DNA from 2 places in the Vescimonas coprocola genome. Region 2 is predicted to be linked to the other one. Evidence: riboswitches for the same ligand, from Rfam matches in the RefSeq annotation. Region 2 holds a riboswitch; the other holds the start of a gene.
What was found. A riboswitch is a leader RNA that binds a small molecule or an ion and turns the genes downstream of it on or off. The one in region 2 is predicted to bind glycine.

Region 1 (4,423 bases), 690 kb from region 2:
GGGGGTCAGGAAGGAGCGGCAGCCCATGCAGGTATACACGTCACCCTTGAGCTCCTTCATCTTCTTCTCGGAGATGTAGTCCGGCACCATGCGCCGGGCGGTACATTTGGCCGCCAGCTCCGTCAGATACCAATAGGGGGTGTCCTCGTGGATGTTGTCCTCCTCCAGCACATAGATCAGCTTGGGGAAGGCGGGAGTGACCCACACGCCCTGCTCATTCTTGACGCCCTGATACCGCTGGAGGAGCATCTCCTCCACGATCATGGCAAGATCCTTCTTCTCCCGCTCGTCGTGGGCCTCGTTGAGGTACATGAACACGGTGATGAAGGGGGCCTGTCCGTTAGTGGTCAGCAGCGTCACCACCTGATACTGGATGGTCTGTACGCCACGGCGGATCTCCTCCCGCAGGCGGGTCTCCACCAGCTCGTGGATCTTCTCCTCACCGGGGTCAAAGCCGATGGAGTCCATCTCCGCCTGAACGATCTTGCGGATCTTCTGGCGGCTGACCTCCACGAAGGGGGCCAGATGGGTCAGGCTGATGGACTGGCCGCCATACTGGTTGCTGGCCACCTGGGCCACGATCTGGGTGGCGATGTTGCAGGCGGTGGCGAAGCTGTGGGGCCGCTCGATGAGGGTACCGGTGATGACGGTGCCGTTTTGCAGCATATCCTCCAGATTCACCAGATCGCAGTTGTGCATATGCTGGGCATAATAATCCGTGTCGTGGAAGTGGATGATGCCCTCCTCGTGGGCCTCCACGATCTCACGGGGCAGCAGCAGGCGGTTGGTGATGTCACGGCTCACCTCGCCGGCCATGTAGTCCCGCTGGGTGGAGTTCACCACCGGGTTCTTATTGGAGTTCTCCTGCTTGGCCTCCTCGTTGTTGCACTCGATGAGGGAGAGAATCTTGTCGTCGGTGGTGTTGGAGCGGCGCACCAGAGAGCGGGTGTAGCGGTAGGTGATGTAGTGCTTGGCCACCTCAAAGGCCCCATGGGCCATGATGTGGTGCTCCACCATGTCCTGAATTTCCTCCACGGTGGCGGCACGGTTCATTTTCTGACATTGCAGCTCCACGGACTCAGCGATGCGGCGGATCTGCACCGGGGTCATGCGGTCGGCCTCGTCCACGTCCTCGTTGGCCTTGGTGATGGCCACAATGATCTTGGTGATGTCAAAGGCCACCTCGGAGCCGTTGCGCTTGATGATTTTCATTCTTTCTCCTCCTTGCCGTATGAAAAGTCGCCACAGGGCGGCTATGAATGCGAACACTGATATCATACACTATATATGGTGGTGATGCAAGGGGGAGAGCCAAAATATAGACGAAAACCAGCACCAAAAATCCAGAGAGAAATTTGTCAATACTTCACAATCGACACAAGATAAGGGATATTACAGAGAAAAGAAAGCACAAAATATAGTGATCCTGCGGAAAAACGCCGGGGAAGCGGGAGGATTTTCACAGAAGGGGCCTCGTTTTTTTCAGGAAAGTGTGGTATATTGGGAAAAACGGATACGAAAGGGGCGGATCACGGGATGGAACTGCGGGAACTGCTGGAGATCGGGCCGGGACTGACGGCGCTTATCGGCGGCGGCGGCAAGACCACGCTGATGTATCATCTGGCGTCGGAGCTGCGGCAGCAGGGGACGGTGCTGGTGTGTACCACCACCAAGATATGGCCCCCGGCGCACCTGAGGGTCTGCACGGAGGAGGGGACGCTGCGGGAGGAGCTGCGCCGCCGGGGCATCGCTTGTACCGGGACGCCTACGGAACAGGGGAAGCTGACGGCCCCGGCCATAGATAACTGGGAGACCATGGCGGATTTCGTGCTGGTGGAGGCGGACGGCTCGGCGGGGCGGCCCTTCAAGGCCCATACCGACTGGGAGCCGGTGCTGCCGGAGGAACGGCAGGCAACGGTCCTGGTGATGGGGGCTGACGGCTTCGGCAAGCCCATCAGTCGCATGGCCCATCGGCCGGAGCTGTATGCCCGGCTGGCGGGCGCCACGGAGGATCAGGAGGTAACGCCGGAGCTGGCGGCCCGTGTGGTGCGTCTGGAGGGCCTCCACGACCGGGTGTTTCTGAATCAGGTGGACCGGGCGGAGGAGTGGCCGCTGGCCCGGCGGCTGGCAGCGGTGCTGGACTGTCCCGTAACGGCAGGGACCCTGCGGGAGGGCCGGTGGCAGCGACTGAAGTGATGACGGGAAAAATTTTTGCAGATAGGGCTTGTATCCGCCGGCCATCTGTGGTATAGTACCTCCAACAAAAACATATGCCCCCAAGAAACGGACAGAATCCAAGGAAACTGGCCGGGGAGGGGACTCTGGAGAAACTCACGACAGTGAGTGCCGAAGGTGCAAGGCCCGCGGGCCGAATCTCTCAGGCAAAAGGACAGAGCGACCGGGCCGCCCGCAGGGCGGCGAGCGGTGGTTTCTCCGGAGTCGCTGGCACAGGCCGGCGGCTCCTTTTTTCGCAGAGGGGCAGGGAGGAGACACATTATGGAAGCGGTATTGCAGGTGGTACAGCGCATCAACTTTTATCTGTCGGATTATATTCTGGTGTTCCTGCTCATCGGTACGGGTCTGTATTTCTCCGTCCGCACCCGATTTGTGCAGGTACGGTGCTTCGGTGAGGGGATGCGGGCGGTGTTCGGGGAGTTCAATATGCAGGGCGGCAGGCAGAAGGGGGGCCTGTCCTCCTTTCAGGCCCTGACCACCGCCATCGCCGCTCAGGTGGGTACCGGCAACATCATTGGCGCCTGCGGTGCCATCCTGCTGGGCGGGCCGGGGGCCATCTTCTGGATGTGGATCATCGCCTTTTTCGGCATGGCCACCATCTACGCCGAGGCGGTGCTGGCGCAGGAGACCCGCCGGGTGGCCGAGGACGGCAGCGTCAGCGGCGGGCCGGTATACTACATCAAGCGGGCCTTTCCGGGGAGATTCGGTACGTTTTTAGCGGGCTTTTTCGCCGTGGCGCTGATTCTGGCGCTGGGCTTCATGGGGTGCATGGTGCAGTCCAATTCCATCGGGGAGACCTGCGCTGCCGCCTTCGGTGTGCCGTCGTGGGCGGTGGGCATCGCGGTGGCGGTGCTGGCGGTGGTGGTGTTTCTGGGAGGCATCCAGCGCATTGCCGGGGTCACGGAGAAGCTGGTGCCGGTCATGGCGGCGCTGTACCTGCTGGGGGGACTTGTGGTGCTGGTGTGCCGGGTCCGGTACCTGCCGGAGGCGGTGGGGATGATCTTCCGCTACGCCTTCGTCCCCAACGCCATCATCGGCGGCAGCTTGGGCTATGCCCTGAAAATGGCCGTCAGTCAGGGGGTCAAGCGGGGGCTGTTCTCCAATGAGGCGGGCATGGGCTCCACACCTCATGCCCACGCCATGGCCAAGGTGAAGCATCCCCACGAACAGGGCGTGGTGGCCATGACGGGTGTGTTCATCGATACCTTCGTGGTGCTGACCATGACGGCGCTGGTGGTGATCTCCACTTTATATGCCGGAAACGGCATCCTCTCCGCCGGGACAGCGGAGGGCGTCAGCAAGGCCAACATGGCGCAGCTGGCCTTCGGCACGGTGCTGGGCAGCCGGGCAGGCAGTATGTTCGTGGCGGTGTGCCTGCTGTTCTTCGCCTTTTCCACCATCCTCAGCTGGAACTTCTTCGGGCGGCTCAACGTATCGTGGCTGCTGGGGGAGAAGGCCGTGGGGGTGTATTCGGTGCTGGCCATCGGGTTCATCTTTCTGGGCTCGTGCCTGTCCAACGACTTGGTATGGGAGCTGGCGGATCTATTCAACCAGCTGATGGTGCTGCCCAACGTACTGGCGCTGGTGACGCTGGGCGGACTGGTGGCAGCGGCCTGCCGGAGGAAGTAACGGCGGCGGAGACGGGAGACCGTCCCCGCTTTTCGGTGTTCCGCCCATAGACTTTTCCGGCGGGATGTAGTATCATGAGAGGCAAGATATCTGGCCCTGCGGGGCAGAGGAGGAACGAACATGGAATCCACACTGAGGCGCACCTGGGCGGAGATCGATCTGGATGCGCTGGCGCATAATTATCAAACACTGCGGCGGCGGACGGGGACAAGGTTCGTGGGCGTGGTGAAAGCGGATGCTTACGGCCACGGGTCGGTGCAGGTGTCCCGAGTGCTGGAGGAGCTGGGGGCGGACTATCTGGCGGTGTCCAGTCTGGACGAGGCCATGGAGCTGCGGGCCGGGGGCATCACCATGCCCATCCTGATTCTGGGCCACACACCGCCGGAGCGGGTGGAGGAGCTGCTGCGCTACCACATCACGCAGGCGGTGACCTGCGAAGCCAAGGCACTGGAGTACAGCGCCGAGGCGGTGCGCTGCGGCGGCACGCTGAAGATCCACATCAAGGTGGACACCGGGATGTCCCGGCTGGGCTTCCTGTGCGGAGGCGATCACTTTGAGA
Region 2 (4,423 bases):
CGGAAATCATGGAATAGGCCAGTGCCACGGTGGTGACCACCAGACACACCGCCAGCACGATCACCGCAACGATGCCGCCGGTTAGACGGCTGCGGGTCTTACGCTCAGTCATGGGACACCTCCCTGCGGCGACGCAGCAGCACCGTCAGTGCCGCACCGGACACCAGCACCGCCGCTCCCCAGAGCAGGGGCTGCATGGTGTCGCCGGTAGGGGGAGCCAACTCCTCGCTATCCGCCACCCACCAGTAAAAGTCCGCTACCAGCTGCTGATACATATAGGGATTGCCGACGCTGGTATCCAGATACGCCGTCAGCTGATAGTCCAGCGTATCGCTGCCGGCCGGCAGCGGGGTATCCACTGCGGCGGGCATCTCGGCCATCAGGCCGTCATACACCACACTACCGCCCACGGACACCCGCAGCTTCAGCACCTCCGCCAGCTTCTCATAGCCGGGGCGCACCTCCGCCCGGAAGTGGACGGTGACGTCGCCCTTGTGATCTACCTGCACGCAGTCGTTCTGGGTCTCGGCATCGCCGGGGAACATATTGGTCACGGAGAACTCCCGGTTATACTCCGGGCTGCGGTCATACAGCCGGATGGTGACCTTGCCGGTCCGGGCCGCTGTGGGAACGGGTGCGCCGGCGGGCTGCGCCGCCGTCTGGATGCCGTTGCCGGGGGCCTCTGCCGCCCGGCCTGCCTGCCGCCCGTAATACCGCACGGCACACAGCGCCGCAAGGCTCAGCGCCAACAGGATCGCCAGCACAACGATCAGCCGCTTCACCGTGCTGCTTCGAATGGGTTGCCGCACCTGTAACACCTCCTGCTTCCTTCCAAAACTCATATGGCACATATAGACTCTCTGGCTCGCCCTTGCCACAACCAATGGTGGTTTTTCGGCAAATCTCAGCGGCCGGAGAGCCTTTGCCCTTCGACATTTCGTCTTGCTAATTGTCAGGTCCATGAGAGATACTACCACGTTTCCCGCCTTTTTGCAACAGGGTTTTGCCGATTTGTGCAAAATTCTAGTTAATTTCATATGTTCTTTGCGTTCATGCGGCATATATGTCTCTTTCAAAAATTCCCCCATGCTTTTACCCCGCCGGGCGGCATAATTTTCTTGACAACCACCGCCGCAAAATGGTAGCCTATGGGTGACAAGCAAACAGAGTTCGGATGACTGGTCCGGGAGAGACCGCTGCGGCGGCGCCGAAGGGGAATGCAGAAGCTCTCAGGCAAAAGGGTCGGACCACGACGATACTCCGAAGAGTGCGGCCTGTCCGCACGCCGAAGGTGCAACCCGCTCCGGCGGGGAATCTCTCAGGTACAAAAACGGAGGCGCAAAACTGCCGAAAGCGGTTTTGCGCCTTTTTGTGCGTCCAAAACCTTTCCGGAACGTGTCCAAGGCACCGCCAAGACCTGTCCGCGATGCGTCCGGAATGTGTCCAGCGACTGGACAAACGAAGCAAACGGAGCAAAACAAGCGGAACAAACAACGGAACAAACATGATAAGGAGGAAGGAACATGAGCGAACTCAAACGCACCCAGCTGTACGAGACCCATGTGGCGGCCGGTGCCTCCATGGTGGATTTCGGCGGATGGGAAATGCCCGTCCAGTATCCCACGGGAATCGTGGCGGAGCATCTGTACACCCGGCACTTCTGCAGCCTGTTCGATGTGTCCCACATGGGGCGGCTGCTGATCGAGGGGCCGGAGCGGCTGGCATTTTTGCAGCACGTCCTGTCCAGCAACGTGGCGGGTCTGGATCTGAACATGGCCCAGTACTGCATCCTGCCGGACGAGGACGGCGGAGCCGTGGACGATGCGTACCTCTATCGCTTCGAGGAGGAGCGATTCCTGCTGGTGGTGAACGCCGCCAACACGGAGAAGGATCTGATGCATCTGCGCTCCGTGGTGAAGGACTACGACTGCACCATCACGGACATCACCTCCCGGTGGGCCTCCATCGCCGTGCAAGGCCCCAAGTCCAAGGATCTGCTGACCACCCTCTCCGGCGGGGTACAGGTGACGGAGCCGATGAAGAACGCCCTGAACACTCTGACCTTCGAGGGTCATGAGGTGAAGGTGGCCAAGACCGGCTACACCGGCGAGCCTCTGGGCTACGAGGTCTACTGCCGCAGCGAGGACGCTGCGTGGCTGTGGAACCGGCTGGTGGAGCTGGGCGCCCGGCCCGCCGGTCTGGGCGCACGGGACACCCTCCGCATGGAGGCGGGCTTCCCCCTGTACGGCCATGAGATGGGCGTGGATCCCGACGGGCAGAGGATACCCATTTTCGCCGTGCCGCTGGCCAAGTTCGCCGTGAGCTTTGCGCCTCAGAAGGGGGAGTTCATCGGCCGCAAGGCACTGGAGCAGCAGTTTGACGCCTTCCGGCGCATCATGAACCGGGATTTCTCCGACTGCACCGCCCTGCCCCGCCGTATTCTGCCCATCGCCCTGCTGGACCGGGGCGTCATGCGGGCCGGAATGGCGGTATACCGGGGAGAGAAGCAGGTGGGCTGGGTCACCAGCGGCACCATGGTCCCCTACTACGTTGCTGAGGGCGAGGGACTGGAGACGGTCATCACCCAGGAGACCGCCAAGCGGGCCATCGGCCTGTGCTATGTAGACAGCGACGTTCTGACGGACGACGTGGTGGAGGTGGACATCCGGGGCCGCCGGCTGAAGGCCGTGATCCCCGCCCGTCACATGAGCGTGGGGGCTCCGCCCTATGCCCGCCCTTTGTTGTACCGGCGGCCGGAGGACGAGGTGTCTCAGCCCGCCGACCGGGCCGCCAAGGCGCTGGAGCTGCTGCATCTGGCGCAGGATAACCACCAGTGGCGCCAGCGCCAGTGCATCAACCTCATCCCTTCGGAGAACACCCCCAGCCGGGCGGTGCAGCTGCTGGCGGCCAGCGATCCCTCCTGCCGGTACGCTGAGCACAAGAAGATCATCTCCTTCTATGATAAGGATGTATTCTACTATCAGGGCACCAAGTTCATCGACACCGTGGAGCAGCTGCTGGCGGAGCAGATGCGCCAGTATCTGGGCTGCACCCAGGTGGAGACCCGTGTCATCAGCGGGCAGATGAGCAATATGGCTACCTTCTCCGCCCTGATGGACTGGAAGAACCGTCTGGACCGCAAGCACACCCCCCAGCGGCTGGGCTATGTGCTGAACAACCACATCATCCGGGGCGGCCACCTGTCGGCCCAGCCCATGGGCGCTCTGAAGGACTACATCGCCGTGGATCCGGTGACCGAGCGCACCGCCGTGGTGAACTTCCCCGTGTGCCGGGACGATCTGTTCCGCATCGACGTGGAGGAGACCAAGAAGGTCATCGACCGCTACCGTCCGGAGCTTATCATCTTCGGCAAGAGCATGGTGCTGCGCCGGGAGCCGGTGGCGGAGATCCGCCGCTTCGTCACGGAGCAGAATATCCCCACCACCATCATGTACGACATGGCCCATGTGCTGGGTCTGGTGGGTGACCACTTCCAGAAGCCCTTTGAGGAGGGCGCTGAGATCGTCACCGGCTCCACCCACAAGACCTTCTTCGGCCCCCAGCGGGGCGTCATCGGCGTCAACTATCGCCGGGAGGATCTGAAGTGGGGGCTGTGGGAGACCATCCAGTCCCGTGCCTTCCCCGGCAGCGTCTCCAACCACCATCTGGGGACCCAGCTGGGCCTGCTGATGGCGGCCTATGAGATGAACTATTTCAAGGACAGCTATCAGAAGGCCGTCATTGACAACGCCAAGTACTTTGCCAAGGCCCTCCATGAGGCGGGTCTCCACGTGCTGGGCGATCCCGCCATCGGCTACACCGAAACCCATCAGGTGCTGGTGGACGTGGGCTACGGCACCGGCCCGGAGGTAGCCGAGCGGCTGGAGGAGAACAACATCATCGTCAACTATCAGGCCACCCCCGACGAGGAGGGCTTCACCGCCTCCGGTGCTCTGCGGATGGGCGTCAGCGAAATGACCCGGTTTGGCTTCGGCCAGACGGAGTTCACGGAGCTGGCCGGTCTGATGGCGGACTGCATCCTGCGGGGAAAGGACGTAGGGCAGGAGGTTTCCCGTCTCCGCAGCCGCTACACCACCATGCACTACTGCTTCGACGGCCCGGAGTTCCAGACGGCGCTGGAGCAGTTCATGGGCCAGATCGGCTTCTGATCCCGGCGGAACACGTCTAATGAAACACACCTAAATCAGCAGATTTGAATATTTGAAACGAAAACGGAGGAACACATCATGAACTATCCCACCCATTTGCAGTATTCCAAGTCCCACGAGTGGATCCACACCGAGGACGGTGTGGCTGTGATCGGCATCTCTGACTTTGCCCAGCACGCTCTGGGCGACGTGGTGTTTGTGAACCTGCCCGGCGAGGGCGATGAGGTCACCGCCGGTGAGGCCTTTGGCGACGT

Region 1: linked by a shared signal. The riboswitch ahead of KJS28_RS02930 (alanine/glycine:cation symporter family protein) and the one ahead of gcvT (glycine cleavage system aminomethyltransferase GcvT) in region 2 are both predicted to bind glycine.

The regions. Positions count from the first base shown of each region.
Region 1 is NZ_AP023418.1:584,783-589,205, forward strand. Features, by position in the region: gene nrdD (anaerobic ribonucleoside-triphosphate reductase) at 1-1,212, opposite strand, end outside; gene yqeC (selenium cofactor biosynthesis protein YqeC) at 1,537-2,196, shown strand; glycine riboswitch at 2,312-2,403, shown strand; gene KJS28_RS02930 (alanine/glycine:cation symporter family protein) at 2,497-3,864, shown strand; gene alr (alanine racemase) at 3,985-4,423, shown strand, end outside.
Region 2 is NZ_AP023418.1:2,444,383-2,448,805, reverse strand. Features, by position in the region: gene KJS28_RS11885 (hypothetical protein) at 1-112, opposite strand, end outside; gene KJS28_RS11880 (hypothetical protein) at 105-809, opposite strand; glycine riboswitch at 1,175-1,255, shown strand; gene gcvT (glycine cleavage system aminomethyltransferase GcvT) at 1,524-4,169, shown strand; gene gcvH (glycine cleavage system protein GcvH) at 4,248-4,423, shown strand, end outside.